Regions from separate parts of the Marinobacterium sp. xm-m-383 genome, predicted to be linked through region 1. Evidence: predicted binding sites of a transcription regulator. Region 1 holds the regulator's gene; each other region holds the start of a gene.
The links. Region 1 encodes sigma-54, which starts transcription at its own class of promoters, with help from an activator protein. Its sites were predicted from a motif close to TGGCACNNNNNTTGCTNT; they were not measured.

Region 1 (4,407 bases):
ATGTCTTCTCTAACCCTCAAGGATTCCATGATCTCTGGGAAGGCTTTTAGGTCGGTATGCTGGTTGCGGGCATCAATGCTCACAGCAATCAGGGGTGCGTTATTCTGGTCGTTAAGCATCTGCTCGACCAACGCTGGCAATAGCGTCGCTGGTAGGTTGTCTATGCAATAGAACCCAACATCTTCAAGTGCTTGCAAGGCGGTACTCTTCCCTGAACCACTGCGACCCGAGATAACAACGACTCTCATGATTAGACCTTTGATAGCTCAGTTGCTTTATTGAGTAGGGCCTCAGAATTCGTGCAGTCTCTGAGTGAATTAAGGGCTTCGGGCTTGCTGAACAGCTCGGCTAAACCAGCCAGTGTCTTAAGGTGCTCATCATTTCCATCATCGGGCACGATCAGTGCGCAGACAAGATCGACCGGCGCTGAATCGATTGAATCAAAATCGACACCGCCATCGAGTGTGATTAAGCAGGCGGATGCTGTTGAACAGCCCGGAATTCGACAGTGGGGTATACCCACGCCAGAGCCAATTCCTGTACTGCCTAATCGTTCACGATTAAGAAGGCCTGTAAAAATTTCATCTTCTGTTACGCCATCAACTGAAGAGGCCAGCTTTTCGCTGGCCACTTGAAGAAGGCGTTTTTTACTGGCGACTGACTCCCGGCAGGCGGTTGTTTCAGTCGTCAGTAGGTCACCTAGTTGCATGTTGTCGTTCGTTTATTTGTGAGATTTCATTTTTTCTTTATGCTTGATGATTTGGCGATCAAGCTTATCCACTAAGCCATCAATCGCTGCATACATGTCATCATGCTCATCAGAAGCGACCACTTGGCCACCGGCTAAGTGAATATCAGCCTCGGCTTTTTTACCCTGCTTTTCGACACTGAGAGTAACTTGTACATTCTGAATGTTGTCGAAGTGACGTTCTAGCTTATCGAACTTGTTACGTACGTATTCACTTAGAGCTTCAGTCAGGTCTACGTGATGACCAGTAATATTTATCTGCATATGACTTCTCCTCGTCTTAGGCGGAGTGAAAAAATGAGGCCGCCTACCTCAATTAAACCAAACGCTTTCTCTCATTTGAAGGTGGAATGTTGAGAACTTCGCGATATTTAGCAATGGTTCGTCTTGCAACATTCACCCCCTCTTCATCTAGTAGTGTAGCAAGCTTACTGTCACTTAGTGGCTTGCGAGGGTCTTCTTCTGAAATTAATTTTTTAATGATTGCTCGAATCGCAGTTGATGATGCACCACTGCCGTCACTGGTAGCCACCTGACTCGAAAAGAAATATTTCAATTCAAAGACACCGCGCGGGGTGTGCATGTATTTTCGAGTTGTAACACGGGAGATGGTGGATTCATGTAGATCAACGGCTTCAGCAATGTCGTGAAGAATAAGAGGCTTCATCGCCTGTTCACCCTGTTCAAGAAAACCGATCTGTCTGGAAACGATCTCCGTTGAGACCTTTAAGAGGGTCTCGTTGCGGCTTTGTAAACTCTTTATGAACCAGCGTGCATCCTGGAGATGGTCTTTTAAAAATTGGTTCTCCGCGGAGTTGTCTGCACGTTTAATCATGCCTGAGTAGACATCATTGATACGTAACTCAGGAACTACGTCGTTATTTAAAGTGAGTGTCCACTCCCCAGCGCGTTTACGCACGATCACGTCCGGTACGATGTAATCAGTATCACCCAGATCTAAAGAGTCTCCTGGTGTTGGGTTAAGTGATTGAATCAACCTAACCACCTCTGACAGTTGCTCCTCTTTGAGCCTCATACGGCGCATCAAAGATTTAAAATCTCGACTGCCCAACAGGTTTAAATAGTCGGTCGCTAGGCGCAGTGACTCTGCGCGCCAAGGTGTCTCTATGGGTAGCTGTCTTAACTGGATTTTCAAACACTCTGCAAGATCACGGGCACCGACACCGGGTGGGTCAAACTGTTGAATGCGGTGAAGTACTGTCTCCACCTCATCTATTTCCACTTCAAAAAAGAGTTCAGGTAGTTCCTCTTGGCAGTTAAGAAGAATGTCCTGCAGATCGGTGATCAGATAGCCACGATCATCGATAGAGTCGATAATCATCTCAGCAATGTATCGATCAACATCGCTGAAATTAACCAGATTCAGTTGCCAGTTAAGGTGGTCTTGGATGGTTTCAACCGCAGCGTCATTATCACCTGGCATCCAATCATCATCACGATTGGAATTTGAAGAGCTTTGGTAAGTATCGTCCCATTGACTGTCGGTTGAAAGCTGTTCAGGGATGTCATCAGTAGACCAGCTATCTTCCGGCTGAGACGATTCGAACGTCTCTTCGATCTCTGAATTAGATTGGGTCTCATCTAAGGTTGATGACTCTTTTTGCTCAATGCTTTGAGAGTTCTCTTCACTCTGATCTTCTTCATCGGCTACCTCCAGTAGTGGGTTACTATCGAGTGCCTCTTGAATCTCTGTCTGTAGCTCTAAGGAGGAGAGTTGCAGCAATTTGATCGCTTGCTGCAATTGTGGGGTCATGGACAGGTTCTGTCCGACTTTGAGCTGTAAAGAGTGCTTCATTAAAATGATAATTACTTAAAAGTGTGAGAGTTACAAGCGAAAATCATTGCCCAGATAAGCCTCTTTAACGGCTTGATTCATCATGATCTGCTCAGGCTCACCCTCTGCAAGAATGTTACCCTCACTAACGATGTAAGCCCGTTCGCAAATGTCGAGAGTCTCTCTGACATTGTGATCTGTTATCAGGACGCCAATACCTCGATCTTTAAGGTGTCTGATGGTCTGTTTGATGTCGCTGACAGAGATGGGGTCTACACCAGCAAAAGGCTCGTCCAGTAGGATGAAGTCAGGATCGTTTGCTAGGGCTCTTGCAATCTCAACTCGGCGTCTTTCACCTCCGGATAGGACCATCCCTTTGGACTCTTTGATGTGAGTGATATGAAACTCTTCAAGCAGTGACTGAGCTTTCTCGTGTTGTTGATCTTTGGTCAGGTCTTTTCTCTGCTCCAGTATGGCCATCAGATTGTCGTAGACACTCAGCTTTCTGAATACAGAGGCCTCTTGCGGAAGATAGCCTAAGCCGCGTTTTGCGCGCTCATGAATAGGCATTCTAGTGACGTCGTCGCCATTGAGACGAATGTTGCCTCGATCCGCTCTGACCAGACCTACAATCATATAGAAGCAGGTTGTCTTACCCGCTCCGTTGGGCCCAAGCAATCCTATAATCTCACCGGGCTCAACAGTGACGGACACATCTTCAATAACAGAGCGTCCTTTGTAGCTTTTGGCTAGGTGGAGGGCTTCGAGTGAACTCATGGTTAATTATCTTTTTTAGGCTGAAGAACCATTTTGACACGCTGGCTTCCGCTCTCACTGCTAAAGGCTTTTACTTTAGAGTTCGCCATGTCGTAATTAATTTTAGCCCCAGTGAACTCGTCACCACCCTGAGTCACTCTAGCGTTCCCCGTAATTAACAGCAGTTGAGAGCTTACTGTGTAATCCAGAGTTGAACCGGTTGCATAGGTAATCTCTTGGTCCAGTTGAGGGCGTTGTTCGAAGTAGGCTGGAGCACCTTTTGAGATGATCTGATTGATGGTGTCATCATTACCACGTAACAGATCGACGGTTTCACCTTTAAGCACCATTGATCCCTGGGTGATGATGACGTTGCCTGTGTATCGAGTGACTCCTTTGGCCTCATCAATATTAGCTGAGTCTGCCTCAACGTAGATAGGCTCGTCTCTATCGGTTGGCAGCGCTAAAGCTGATCCACTAAGAACAACTGTAAAGGCTAGAAATAGGTTACTGGTCAGTGCTCGAAGCGACATAGGCCCCCCTCACGGTTGAATGAAGATCTAAGGTGTTTAATTCCGTATTCAGTGTCATGCCAACCCCTTTGGTTGAACCCTGGTTGTTCAGAAATTCGACGGCTACATCACTGGTCGCCAGATTCTGTTCTGGAAAGTAGCTCAACTGCTCTGTGAAGAGTGCAGTGTCTTTCTCAGAATCTGGATTATGGTGAAGCTGTACACTGCCTTCAAGGTCTAGTTGACTGTTATCGTCCGCAAAATAGCCTAGACCAGCATTGATGGTGTGTTCAGTCGTGCCATCTTGGCGATAGCCTACGGAGAAAGGTGTTGTTAACTTCATCTGTTCTGAGTTAACTAAATGCTCTGCTCGCGGGGTGTGGGTGACAGAGCTTAGATTGCCCTCTTCAGACCAACGAGTGAGAGTGGCGTCAGTTACAAAAAAATCAATTCTGTTTGGGTTCTCTTTAAGGAGTACGCCCTCTTCAATATCGCCTTGATTCAATAACAGTGTGAAGATCAAAAAAAGAGCAATCAACGTCGACGCAATGGCTAATCGAATTTTCGCTCTGAGATTAGTGATCACTTAAATCGCT
Region 2 (4,407 bases), on a different contig from region 1:
ACTTGTGAAGACTCAATGCCCGCCGACTGCATTCTTAAAGGGAGGATGATAAAGAATAGGTTGTGGCTAAGCGCCATACCAATAATTGAAAAAAGAATAGGGCTGACCCGGTAAAAAATGCTGTTGGTCATTAGGTGGTTCCTAGTTTGTCACTTCAAGATTTCTTGGACTTTAGTTTACTCCGTTTATTTCGTTTGAATATAAAAAAACGGTGCTCAATTTGCATTGGCACCGTTTTATGTTTTGCATTTATTGCAAATTAATTAACGCTTAGCGCGTTTACGCTCATGCTCTTTCAAGAACTTCTTACGAATACGGATGTTCTCAGGTGTTACTTCAACCAACTCATCATCTTCAATGAAGTCTAGAGCCTGCTCTAGAGTAAAGCGGATAGGTGGCGTTAGCACGATGTTCTCATCAGTACCTGAGGCTCGGACGTTGGTTAGCTGCTTACCTTTGGTTGGGTTAACCGTTAGGTCATTCGAGCGGCTATGGATACCAATGACCATGCCTTCGTACACTTCAATGTTTGGACCGATCATGAGGCGACCGCGCTCCTGAAGAGAGAAGAGTGCGTAGCCCAGTACTTTACCGTTAACCATCGAAACCAGTACGCCGTTGTTACGAGTCACCGTCTCACCCTCTTTCACCACACCGTAGTGGTCAAAGATTGAGTTCATGATACCAGTACCAGACGTCATGGTTAGGAATTGGCTACGGAAGCCGATCAAACCGCGAGAAGGGATCATAAAGGTCAGGCGACAGCGGCCTTTGCCGTCAACTTCCATATTCGTCATGTCACCGCGACGCATGCCTAGCTCTTCGATGATCGAGCCCTGGTGCTGCTCTTCAACGTCGATCATAACGATCTCGTAAGGTTCGTGGATTTCGCCATCTACCTCTTTCTGAATTACTTCAGGACGGCTGATGCCAAGTTCGAAGCCTTCACGGCGCATGGTCTCAATCAGTACCGATAGGTGAAGTTCACCACGACCTGATACACGGAATTTCTCAGGGCTATCACCCGGCTCTACACGCAGTGCTACGTTGTGAATCAATTCGCGCTCTAGACGCTCTTTGATGTTACGGCTGGTAACGAATTTGCCCTCTTTACCGGCAAACGGAGAGTCGTTGACCTGGAATGTCATAGAGACGGTTGGCTCATCGACAGAGAGTGCTGGTAGTGCTTCAACAACATCTGGGTGACACAGCGTATCTGAGATGTTGAGTTCGTCTAGACCGGTAATACAGACAATGTCACCTGCTTGTGCACTGTCGACATCGACACGATCAAGACCGTGGTAGCCCATGATCTTAAGGATACGACCTGAACGCATTTTTGCGTGTGAATCGATGACTTTAACAGGCGTGTTGGTAGAGATCTTACCGCGTGAGATACGACCCACACCGATAACACCGACAAAGCTGTTGTAGTCCAACGCAGAGACCTGCATCTGGAATGGACCTTCTGTATCGACGTGAGGCGCATCAACGTGCTTGATGATCGCTTCAAATAGAGGCGTCATATCGTCAGCCATAGCTTCGTGATCATCACCCGCAATACCGTTGATCGCTGAGGCGTAGACAATCGGGAAGTCCAACTGCTCATCGGTAGCGCCTAGGTTGTCGAACAGTTCGAAAACCTGATCCATAACCCAATCTGGACGTGCACCAGGACGGTCGATTTTGTTGATAACAACGATTGGCTTAAGGCCGCGTGCAAAGGCTTTCTGAGTAACGAAGCGTGTTTGTGGCATTGGACCATCAACTGCATCAACAAGCAGAAGGACCGAGTCAACCATCGACATAACACGCTCTACCTCACCACCGAAATCGGCGTGCCCAGGAGTATCGACGATGTTGATGCGGTAGTCGTTCCAAGTGATGGCGGTGTTTTTGGCAAGGATGGTGATGCCACGCTCTTTCTCTTGGTCGTTTGAGTCCATGACGCGCTCAGCGCCTTCATCACGACGGCCAAGGGTACCTGACTGCTCTAGAAGTTTATCAACTAGGGTGGTTTTGCCATGGTCGACGTGTGCGATGATGGCGATATTGCGAAGATTTTCGATCACGAGGTGAGTCTCATTAATTAAAGATGCGCGGATTATACGCGTCGAGCGTGATCAAGGCGAATTAATAGCCAATAAATTTGGACCATATGAACAATTGTTAGAAGCGAATCTAGTGCAAAATTTTTTGGCTGGAGTATCATATTGGCACACATCGACAGACTAGTAATAGTTTAAAGCACCATTGTGGTGCGTATGTTTTAGGTGTGCATCAAATTGGTGCGTTTATTGTCATTGGTGATTCGTTGCTGATGCGGTAAATCACCGTAAATAAAGACTTTTTTCGAGTTGGCATACTGTTTGCTAGCTCGTTAGGAAGACTGAGCTTGCATGGTGCAGGCTTAAACCCAAGGCTACTAGTCTGGCAATATCTGATAATGGAGAGAGCCATAATGTCTGAACAGACACTAAATCTGATCAAAGAAACTGACGCGAAGTGGATCGACCTTCGCTTTACAGACTCTAAAGGTAAAGAGCAGCACGTAACTATCCCAGTTCACGAAATGGGTGACGACTTCTTCGAAGACGGCAAAATGTTTGATGGCTCATCTATCCAAGGTTGGAAGGGTATTAACGACTCTGACATGATCCTTCGTCCAGATGACTCTTCATCTATCGTTGATCCATTCTCTGAAGATGCAACAGTCATCATCCGTTGTGACATCGTTGAGCCTGCTACAGGTCTTGGTTACGAGCGTGATCCACGTTCTGTTGCTAAGCGTGCAGAAGAGTACCTGAAATCAACAGGTATCGCTGACAGCGCTATGTTCGGTCCAGAGCCAGAGTTCTTCGTATTTGACGAAGTTCACTTCCACTCTGACATGTCTGGTTGTGGCTACACTGTATCTTCTGAAGAAGCTGCATGGTCTTCTAACAGCAAATTCGAAGGCGGTAACACAGGTCACCGTCCACGCGTTAAAGGCGGTTACTTCCCAGTACCACCAGTAGACTCTCTACACGATCTTCGTGCTGCAATGTGTGACGCGATGACAGCGATGGGTCTGCACGTAGAAGTACACCACCACGAAGTAGCAACTGCTGGTCAGTGTGAAATCGGTGTGGCAGGTAACACCCTTGTTAAGAAAGCTGACGAAGTTCAGATTCTTAAGTACGCAGTTCACAACGTTGCTCACGCTTACGGTAAAACAGCTACGTTCATGCCTAAGCCAATCGTTGGTGACAACGGCTCTGGTATGCACGTTCACCAGTCTCTATCTAAAGGCGGTGTTAACATCTTCGCTGGCGACGCATACGCGGGCCTATCTGAAGAAGCTCTTTACTACATCGGCGGTATCATCAAGCACGCTAAAGCGCTTAACGCTCTATGTAACCCAGGTACTAACTCGTACAAGCGTCTTGTTCCAGGCTTCGAAGCACCAGTTATGCTAGCTTACTCAGCTCGTAACCGTTCAGCTTCTATCCGTATCCCATACGTAACTAGCCCTAAAGGCCGTCGTATCGAGACACGCTTCCCTGATCCAATCGCTAACCCATACCTAGCGTTCTCTGCGCTAATGATGGCGGGTCTTGACGGTATCCAGAACAAGATCCACCCTGGCGATGCAGCAGACAAAGACCTTTACGATCTACCAGCTGAAGAAGCTGCTCAGATCCCACAGGTTTGTTCTTCACTAGAAGAAGCTCTGGACGCTCTAGAAGCTGATCACGAGTTCCTAACTCGCGGCGGCGTATTCACTGAAGACATGCTAAACGCTTACATCGAACTTAAGCGTGAAGAGTGTGCTCAAGTGAGCCAGACAACTCACCCAATCGAATACGATCTTTACTACTCAGTTTAAGATCTTATCGATTCAAAAAACCCGGCACCTGCCGGGTTTTTTATGTCCAGGATGGACGGTATCCTGCAGGCGCATGGATGCGCAGGAGCAGGGTATGCCAGGACGAACAGTATCCTGCAGGCGCATGGATGCGCACAAAACACCTCGCACCAAAATGGTGCATAATATCTTCATATATGCCATTCTATTGTGCATGCTAAAACTCAAAAGCCCGTGGTTACTGGGTTTCGCTGAGTTGGCAACCTTTTTGCTTATTAAGTAGAGCTATTAAGGCTTAACGCTAGAGTAGAGCTGTTAAGTCATCAAAACCCTTGGGAATACCTAATGTTCGGATCGCAACAGTACAAATTGATTCTTGAAAACCTCAATACGGCTGTATTGGTACTGGGGCAGAAGTTCGAGTTGAAGTATATGAATCCGGCCGCTGAGGTTCTGTTAGAGGGTAGCTTTAAACGCTTAAAAAATTCACACATCGAGTATCTCTTTATTGGTTCCGAAGAGGAGCTCAAGCTATTAGAGAGTGTCTCTGCGACGGGACA
Region 3 (4,407 bases), on a different contig from region 1:
AATTGACCCACCACCTCTGGAGTTGCGGTTCCAATCAAATCCAGGGCAGCACTGCGTCGATCCGCTGGACTCTCTGCAAGCAGAGCCGCGGTTGAAAGCAGCGCACCAAATTCAGAACGCAAAGTGTTATTGATACTGACACGTTTAAAGTGGCGCTTATTGTCGATCACAACCAAACTGCCATCACGCAGCCTGATTGCCTCAGCCCCCTTTTCAGCCTTCTCAACTCGATAGAGCTGCTTCTCTTTTTTGTGGTAGTAGAGTTGGCTGTCGAGCATCAGTTGAACTAAGGATAGGGCCTCGCCTGAATCGGTAGCCATCCAGTCGCTAATAATGCGTGATTTTTCAGTAAACTTTGCTTTTGTCAGCTTCTCTTCGTACTGATTAAACTCAGCCTCGCCTGCTAGAACTGGCAGAGCAAGCAGCGAGATGATCAGCATCAGAGAGCTTAGAAGCGATTTTCTAACAGATCGCATCATAATGAGATTCCTTACAGGTGGAAAAAAGGCGGCAGTATCTGCCGCCTGGTCTTTTCTTGTTAAGAAAGATTAGAAGTTCTGACCAGAACAGGTTGCGGTTTTCACGTTGTAGTTCCCGCAAGAGAGTGGCTGGCGCCAGTCTGAGATAAGGTCTTTAGAACCCTCTAGGAAATCAGACCATGCATCACCAACCACCAAACCTGAAGTTGAAGAGACCACTTCAAATTGACCATCATCTTGGATCTCACCGATCAGAACCGGTTTAGAGATGTGGTGGTTTGGCATCATAGTGGATAGGCCACCTGTAAGGTTTGGTACAGAGACACCGATGAGAGCATCTTGGACAGCCGATGGATCCGTTGTACCAGCTTTTTCAACCGCTTTAGCCCACATGTTGAAGCCGATGTAGTGCGCTTCCATTGGGTCATTGGTTACACGATCTTCGTTACCAATGAATGAGTGCCAGTTCTCGATAAACTCATCGTTCACTTCACTATCAACGCTCATGAAGTAGTTCCAAGCAGCTAGGTGACCTACAAGCGGTCCAGTATCCATACCAGATAGCTCCTCTTCACCGACAGAGAAAGCAACCACTGGAATATCTTCAGAGCTGATGCCCTGTGAACCTAGCTCTTTGTAGAAAGGTACGTTGGCATCGCCGTTAATGGTAGAGACAACCGCAGTCTTCTTACCCGCTGAACCGAACTTTTTAATGTCCGATACAATCGACTGCCAATCAGAGTGACCGAATGGCGTGTAGTTCACCATGATGTCCTCTTCAGCAACACCCGCCGCTTTTAGGTAAGCATCCAAGATTTTGTTAGTTGTACGTGGGTAGACATAGTCAGTACCGGCTAGCACCCAACGCTCAACACCCAACTCGTTCATTAGGTAATCAACCGCTGGAATCGCCTGCTGGTTTGGCGCAGCACCTGTGTAGAAGACGTTTTTAGACGACTCTTCACCTTCGTACTGAACTGGGTAGAACATGAGGCTGTCTAGCTCTTCAATAACCGGAAGAACCGATTTACGTGACACCGATGTCCAACAACCGAAGATCGCGTCCACCTTCTCTTTCTCAACTAGCTCACGTGCTTTCTCAGCAAACAGTGGCCAGTTAGACGCTGGGTCGACAACCACAGGCTCAAGTTGTTTACCTAGCAAACCGCCCTTCTTGTTCTGCTCTTCGATCAGCATCAGCATGGTGTCTTTCAGTGTTGTCTCACTGATCGCCATTGTGCCCGACAGTGAGTGAAGCACGCCCACTTTGATCGTATCAGCCGCCATTGCAAGATTCGTTGCAGAAACAGCTAAGGCTAGCGCAGCAGATTTAAACATAGTTGATTTAGACATCAGGGTCTTCTCCTTTGATTAGTAACCTAGATGTTTTTCTTATTGCAGAGTGCGTGCCAGTTTTTGAAATAGTCCGTAAATTAATTTTATTTATGTTTAAAAACAATAAGATAAACAATTAATATTATTCTATTTGACGCATATGAAGAGATTTTGCAGTGCACCATTAAGTGACATTTGCGACAGGAATGCGCACCAAAAGATCGCAAAAGTAAATTTTTAAGGGTATTTTGGTGCACTTGTTTGGGGTTGTGGGATTAGCCATATAGCGGCTGACAGGCGAGAACTCAACTACGGAGCTGCCGTGACTGGCTTCAGCCTGTCATCCGCAGTCAGAAACGATCGCCTCATCTACGATAAGGCTCCAACATCAACTCGGCACGCGAACCGTTGGAGCGGTCTTAAAAAGGCCGCGATTTTTACCGATATAAATCGCCTCATCTTCGATGAGGCTCCAACATCAATTCAGCGTGCGAACCGTTGGAGCGGTCTTGAAAAGGCCGCGATTTTTACCGATATAAATCGCCTCATCTTCGATGAGGCTCCAACATCAATTCAGCGTGCGAACCGTTGGAGCGGTCTTGAAAAGGCCGCGATGCGTGCTGATAAAAATCGCCTCATCTGTGATAAGGCTCCAACTGAAAAGGCCCCATAAGGGGCCTTTGATCGATTAGAAAGGTAAGTTAAAAACTTACTCCTCTTCCTTCTTAGGATGAGGCATAAACAGGTTGAGTACGATGGCGCAGACTGCTGCTGGTAGTAGACCTGTTGTTAAAAGCGCCTTAACTGTACCGTCTAGGTGCTGAAGCGCTTCTGGAACCTGCATTAGACCCAGGCCAAGTGATAGTAATACTGCAAAGATCACCATGTTACGGCTGTTCCAATCCACATCAGCCAGCATCTTCATACCTGAAGAGGCAACCATGCCGAACATCACGATAACACCACCACCCAATACTTCGATTGGCACAGTAGAGATGAGAGCACCCACTTTAGGGATCAGACCACAAACGATCAGGAAGATCGCACCAATGGTTGCCACGTGACGACTCATCATACGCGTCATTGCGATCAGACCAACGTTTTGCGAGAAAGATGTATTTGGCAGTGCACCAGCTAGAGCAGATAGCGCTGTACCTAGACCGTCTGCATAAGTTGCGCCTTTGATCTCAGTATCAGTTGCTTCACGATCCGCACCACCTTTGGTGATACCCGATACGTCACCCACTGTCTCAATCGCAGAGATGAATGACATAAGTGCGATACCGATGATGGCACCTGCGCCGAACTCGATTCCGAATGGGAAGAGCTGTGGCAGCGCAAAGCTTGCAGCACGGCCGACGTTACCGAAGTTAACCATACCCATAAAGTAGGCCAGAACGTAACCTGCAATCAGACCGATCAATATAGCCGCTGAGCTGATCATGCCTTTACCGTAGAATTTCAGACCTAGGGTCACCACAATAACGGTACCAGCAACAGTCCAGTTCTCTAACGAACCAAACTCAGGCTTACCAATCGCCGGAACGCCACCTGCCGCGTACTGAATACCCACTTTAAGAAGTGACAAACCGATCATCAGCACGATCAGACCAGTTACCAATGGAGGCAAAGCAAAACGAAGGCGACCAATAAATGGCGCTAGCGCTGCTTGGAATAGACCACCGACTAGGACACCACCGGTCACCATAGCCATCGCTTCTACACCCTTACCCGCTACCAATGGGATAAGAATAGGAATGAATGCGAAACTGGTACCTTGCACAATCGGAAGACGTGCACCCACAGGGCCTGCACCAATTGTCTGAAGCAGTGTTGTAACACCCGCAAGGAGCATACACATCTGCATCATGTAGATCATGTTAGGGAAGTCAGGTGAATTTGAACCAAAGCCAAATCCCGCTGCACCCGCAACGATGATCGCTGGGGTTACGTTTGCGATAAACATCGCCAGTACGTGTTGAATGCCTAGCGGAATTGCTAGATGCATCGGTGGGGTGTAATTCGGGTCGCGCATCTGCGCTGCCGAAATCTTTTCATTGCTCATTATTGCCTACAAACAACTGCTCAATGCAGCTTTCTTATTTTTTGTTAGCACATAAAATGCCAACATCACTAACCCATTGATATAAATGGATAAATCATTAACCAATAGGTCAGAAACTTAAGCTGTTGCACCTTTTATGTGCATCCAATTTAACTTGACGCACCGTTATGCGCCAGCTTTTTCAGCTCGGCGCCCAAACACCTTAGCCAAATTGCGATTACCCGGTGACTCATCCAGAGCCAAACGCTCTTCAATATGATCTAGGTGCTCACCCATTAAACGTTTCGCCTCCTCGGCATCACCGAGCTTCAGCGCATCCAGCAGACGACTGTGCTCATCAATGGCACAACGACTCCCCTCTTTGGCCTGATAGAGGGCGATAATTAACGAGGTTTGCGGTACCAGGGAGTGAAGAAACCCCTCCAGGGGTTTATTGCCCGAGAGTCTTGCTAACTCTAGGTGGAATTCACCCGACAAACGAATGGCCGTCCCTTTGTCGGCAGCCGCACTGCTTTTATGCTCCTGCTC
Region 4 (4,407 bases), on a different contig from region 1:
TGACGGTAATACCACCGAAGTAGTTAAAGCCCTTTAGAGCTGGGTATTCAACGGTGAATGGAAAGCCCGTTAACGCTGCAACAATTAATGGAAATAGAATCACCATGGCGATGCTGGTCTTCAGCACAGGGAACTGTTGGCCGGTCAGCTCTTGACGTTTTTTGGCCCAGCGACGCAGTACAAAAATTCCTGCAACGGCAGCGCCTAAAGCGATCCAGACCAAAGATGATAGATCGCCGCCAATCAGTTTAGGTAGGTAGAGGCCGCGAACGTTGAGGAACACAGCTTCGCCTAAACTCAAGCTTTGGCGAGCGCCAGGCAGACTGGATAGAACGGCGAAGTACCAGAAGAACACCTGTAGCAGAAGCGGTACGTTTCGGAAGATTTCTACATAGACCAGAGCAATCTTACGAATCAACCAGTTATGCGAGAAGTGCGCCACACCAAAGATAAATCCAAGTAGCGTCGCGAAGAAGATACCGATGGCCGAGACCAAAAGGGTGTTTAAGAAACCGACAACAAATATTCGTCCGTAGGTGTCGGTCGACTCAAAGGAGATCAACGACATCAAGACATCATAGCCTGCAGCTGCGCCTAAGAAGTCGAAACCGGTTTTGATCCCCGTCGCTTCCATGTTGGCCAGCGTGTTGCCAATGATGGTGCCAAAGAAATAGAGCAACCCAGCGACCAGTGCGATCTGATAGAAGAAACCGCGGATGCGTGGGTTGTTATAAAAGGCGTTGGAGGTGGTTCCGGAGCTCGATTTACGGCTCGCTGACTTAACCTCTTCAATGGTTTTTTGTTTGAACATTGAATTAACCTAAAAATAGAGTGCTTTCACGCAGAAAGGGGCACTGTTGTGCCCCTTTTTAGATCGCTTCGGTTTTAGCGCATAGCTGGTGCGTATAGGATACCGCCATCACGCCAAGACGCGTTGATACCACGTGCTAGCTTAAGTGGTGAATCCATACCCACGTTACGCTCAAACGACTCTGAGTAGTTACCTACTTGAGTGATGATGTTGTAAGCCCAGTCAGCACTTAGACCTAGGTTAGCACCTAGTTCACCTTCAGCACCTAGTAGACGCTTGTTAGCTGGGTTGCCGTTCGCTTTCATGTCAGCTGCGTTTGCAGAAGTGACCTTCTGCTCTTCTGCTTCGATCATTGCGTTTAGAGACCACTTAACAATGTTGAACCACTGGTCATCGCCTTGACGAACTACTGGGCCTAGAGGCTCTTTAGAGATAACTTCGGGAAGAATCACTGCATTGCCTGGGTTAGCTAGACCGATACGAAGTGCCGCTAGCTGAGAACCGTCTGATGTTAGGAAGTCACAACGACCTGATTCGAAACCTTGACGAGTTTGGTCAGAGGTATCGAAAGTAACCGCTTTGTATGACATGCCGTTCTCACGGAAGTAGTCAGCGATTGCAAGCTCAGTAGAGGTACCCGCTTGGATACATGCGTTTGCACCGTCTAGCTCAGTTGCGCTTGATACGCCTAGGTCTTTCATGACCATGAATGACGCACCGTCGTAGTAGTTAGTACCAGCAAAGTTGATACCTAGTGATGTATCACGAGTGTGAGTCCAAGTCGTGTTACGAGATAGCATGTCGATTTCGCCAGACGCTAGCGCAGTGAAACGCTCTTTAGCGGTTAGCGGTTTGTATTGAACAGCTTCTGAATCGCCAAGTACTGCAGCTGCAACCGCACGACACATATCAACGTCGAGACCGCTCCATTTGCCGTTCTCATCTTTTTGAGAGAAGCCTGCAAGACCAGTAGATACACCACAAGTTAGGGTGCCACGGCTCTTAACATCGTCAAGAGTAGCTGCTTGAACTGCACCAGCAGTCATTGTTGCAGCAAGGATAGAAGCGGTTAGTAAAGCTTTCTTAGCCATTATGTAGATCCTCTTTTGAGTAGGTTGTTGTTCTTTTTCCACAGCAACTAGTGTGCCAACAATTTTCAGTGAGTCATTTTCATCGACATTCATCGTTAAAAATTGTCTGAAAGTTACGGTATAACGGGGTGTTTTGATCAAATAATCTTTAATACCCAACGCCAGCACTCTGCTTACTCTTTTAAGATTGTGTCATTCTGACTCAAAGGTCAATACTAAAGTAGGGCTTAAATTGAGCTTTTGCACAGTATTGGTGCAATTTGATTTAAGTCCTGTTCCTCTTATAACTGAACGCAGTATATTAGTCCTATTGGCAAGATTTCGGAGTGGTTTGAGTGACAGCGATATTGAATGACTACCTAGAAAAACAGCAGCAAAAGGTTTCAGCAGCAAGAGATCTGCTTGAATCAGATCACAATCGGTTGGCGGAGTTAGATCGAGTGCTATTGGGATCTGACTATGTTGCGGATCAGCTGCAGCGTCATCCCGAATTGATTGAGCAGTTAAACCTTGATGTTGGTGAGCTTCCAACAGGTGCTTTAACAGCGCAAGTGTTGGCGGCTGTTGAAGCTGTGGGGAGTGAAGAGGCACTGAGTGTTGCGCTGCGTCGCCTGCGTCGATTGGCCATGGTTAGAATTATTTGGCGCGACTTGAACCGATTGGCCGATCTAACAGAAACCACCCGGATGCTCTCCGAACTGGCCGATGCCACTACTGATGCAGCATTGAATTGGCTGCACCAAGATCTAGTCAAAGATCTGGGTGAGCCAATGGACTTAGATGGAAATTTGCAACGCATGGCCGTCATTGGAATGGGCAAATTGGGGGCACATGAGCTCAATCTCTCCTCGGATATCGACCTGATGTTTACCTTCCCCGCCAATGGCGAAACCCAAGGTGGCCGCCGTTCACTATCCAACCAAGAGTTCTTTACACGACTGGGTAAAAGATTGATTCGTGTTTTAGATGCCCCCACAGCCGAGGGCTTTGTATTCCGTGTCGATATGCGTCTGCGTCCGTTTGGATCTTCTGGTCCATTGGTTGCCAGTTTTGATGCCATGGAGCAGTACTACCAGACACAGGGGCGTGAGTGGGAGCGTTATGCGTTGATTAAAGCGCGTATCATCGCGGGTGATAAGGAAGCTGGCGCCCAGTTGATGCAGGATCTGCGCCCCTTTGTCTATCGTAAGTACATTGACTACAGCGCCTTTGAATCTTTGCGTGAAATGAAAGGGATGATTGAGCGTGAGAACCGTTTAAAGGGTCGTGAGAATAACGTTAAGTTGGGAGCCGGAGGTATTCGCGAGGTTGAGTTCATCGCTCAAGCCTTTCAGCTAATCCGCGGCGGGCGTGATACACGTTTGCAGCAACGAGAGTTGTGCAACATATTGCCACTTCTCCCAGAGGTAGTCGGCATTCCAGACGTGGTTGTGACAGAGCTAACCCATGCCTACGTCTTCCTGCGTAATGTGGAACATGCGATTCAGGCGCAAGCAGATAAGCAAACCCAAGAGCTACCAGCTGATGATCTCGGTATGCAGCGCCTTGCCTACTCCATGGGCTTTACGAGTCCAGAGGCGCTTTTAACAGAGCTAAATGAGCATCGAAGTCGAGTCTCACAGCACTTTGCAGATGTTATTGCACCAGTGGATCAGGAAGGCAATGCCGAGCAAACTGAGAGCGATGCGCATCTTACGGGCCTCTGGCATGAGGAGTTTGCAGATCAGGAGGCGCTGGCTCACTATCTGACAGAGCTGGGTTACAGCGAAACCGATCGAGCGTTGAAGGCACTGGTATCGCTGCGCCAGTTAAGAACGGTACAGGCGTTGCAAAATGTCGGGCAGGAGCGTTTGTTGGATCTGCTGCCTCGTTTGCTCCGGGATCTGTCGGGCGTGGAAAACGCAGAAGAGACTTTGGAGCGGGTTTTGCAGCTGATTCAAGCTGTAGTGCGTCGTTCAGCCTATCTTCTTCTGCTAGCCGAAAACCCCAGTGCTCGAGCGCAGTTGGTAAAGCTCTGTTCAGCCAGTCCATGGTTTGCAGAGAAGCTAGCTCATCAACCGGTCCTTCTTGATGAGCTGATTGATGCATCATCACTGTTCAATCCACCGGACGCACAAGCTTTATCCAATGAGTTACGACAGCAGTTGATGCGTATCCCAGAGGATGACATTGAGCAGTTAATGGAAGCGCTGCGTTACTTTAGAAATGCACATATTCTGCGAGTGGCTGCTGCGGATATAACTGGTGCTTTGCCTCTGATGAAAGTGAGTGATTACTTAACCTGGCTAGCAGAAGCGATTCTCCAGGCGGTTTTGGAGATCGCATGGCGAGATATGACAACCAAATATGGCACGCCGCAGCGATCGGCAGGCGTTCTATGCGATCAAGACTTTGTCATTATCGGCTTTGGTAAATTGGGTGGGATTGAGCTCTCTTATGGATCGGATCTGGATCTGGTTTTTGTGCATGATGCGCCCAGTAATTTGATGACTGCTGGGGGCAATA

Region 2: glnA (glutamate--ammonia ligase) is a predicted target of sigma-54. The motif match lies at 2,359-2,376, and genes of this name have one in related genera.
Region 3: urtA (urea ABC transporter substrate-binding protein) is a predicted target of sigma-54. The motif match lies at 1,874-1,891, and genes of this name have one in related genera.
Region 4: XMM383_RS07560 (amino acid ABC transporter substrate-binding protein) is a predicted target of sigma-54. The motif match lies at 1,943-1,960, and genes of this name have one in related genera.

What each region holds. Positions count from the first base shown of each region.
Region 1 covers NZ_WBYT01000003.1:105,606-110,012, reverse strand. The annotation lists gene rapZ (RNase adapter RapZ) at 1-248, opposite strand, end outside; gene XMM383_RS06170 (PTS sugar transporter subunit IIA) at 251-709, opposite strand; gene hpf (ribosome hibernation-promoting factor, HPF/YfiA family) at 722-1,012, opposite strand; gene XMM383_RS06160 (RNA polymerase factor sigma-54) at 1,065-2,564, opposite strand; gene lptB (LPS export ABC transporter ATP-binding protein) at 2,595-3,320, opposite strand; gene lptA (lipopolysaccharide transport periplasmic protein LptA) at 3,323-3,832, opposite strand; gene lptC (LPS export ABC transporter periplasmic protein LptC) at 3,807-4,397, opposite strand; gene XMM383_RS06140 (HAD family hydrolase) at 4,394-4,407, opposite strand, start outside.
Region 2 covers NZ_WBYT01000008.1:32,425-36,831, reverse strand. The annotation lists gene XMM383_RS11430 (MFS transporter) at 1-131, opposite strand, end outside; gene typA (translational GTPase TypA) at 264-2,072, opposite strand; gene glnA (glutamate--ammonia ligase) at 2,462-3,868, shown strand; gene glnL (nitrogen regulation protein NR(II)) at 4,193-4,407, shown strand, end outside.
Region 3 covers NZ_WBYT01000001.1:605,263-609,669, forward strand. The annotation lists gene urtB (urea ABC transporter permease subunit UrtB) at 1-479, opposite strand, end outside; gene urtA (urea ABC transporter substrate-binding protein) at 549-1,832, opposite strand; gene XMM383_RS02860 (hypothetical protein) at 2,137-2,487, shown strand; gene XMM383_RS02865 (uracil-xanthine permease family protein) at 2,524-3,879, opposite strand; gene XMM383_RS11665 (GntR family transcriptional regulator) at 4,045-4,407, opposite strand, start outside.
Region 4 covers NZ_WBYT01000004.1:18,998-23,404, forward strand. The annotation lists gene XMM383_RS07555 (amino acid ABC transporter permease) at 1-811, opposite strand, end outside; gene XMM383_RS07560 (amino acid ABC transporter substrate-binding protein) at 886-1,902, opposite strand; gene glnE (bifunctional [glutamate--ammonia ligase]-adenylyl-L-tyrosine phosphorylase/[glutamate--ammonia-ligase] adenylyltransferase) at 2,238-4,407, shown strand, end outside.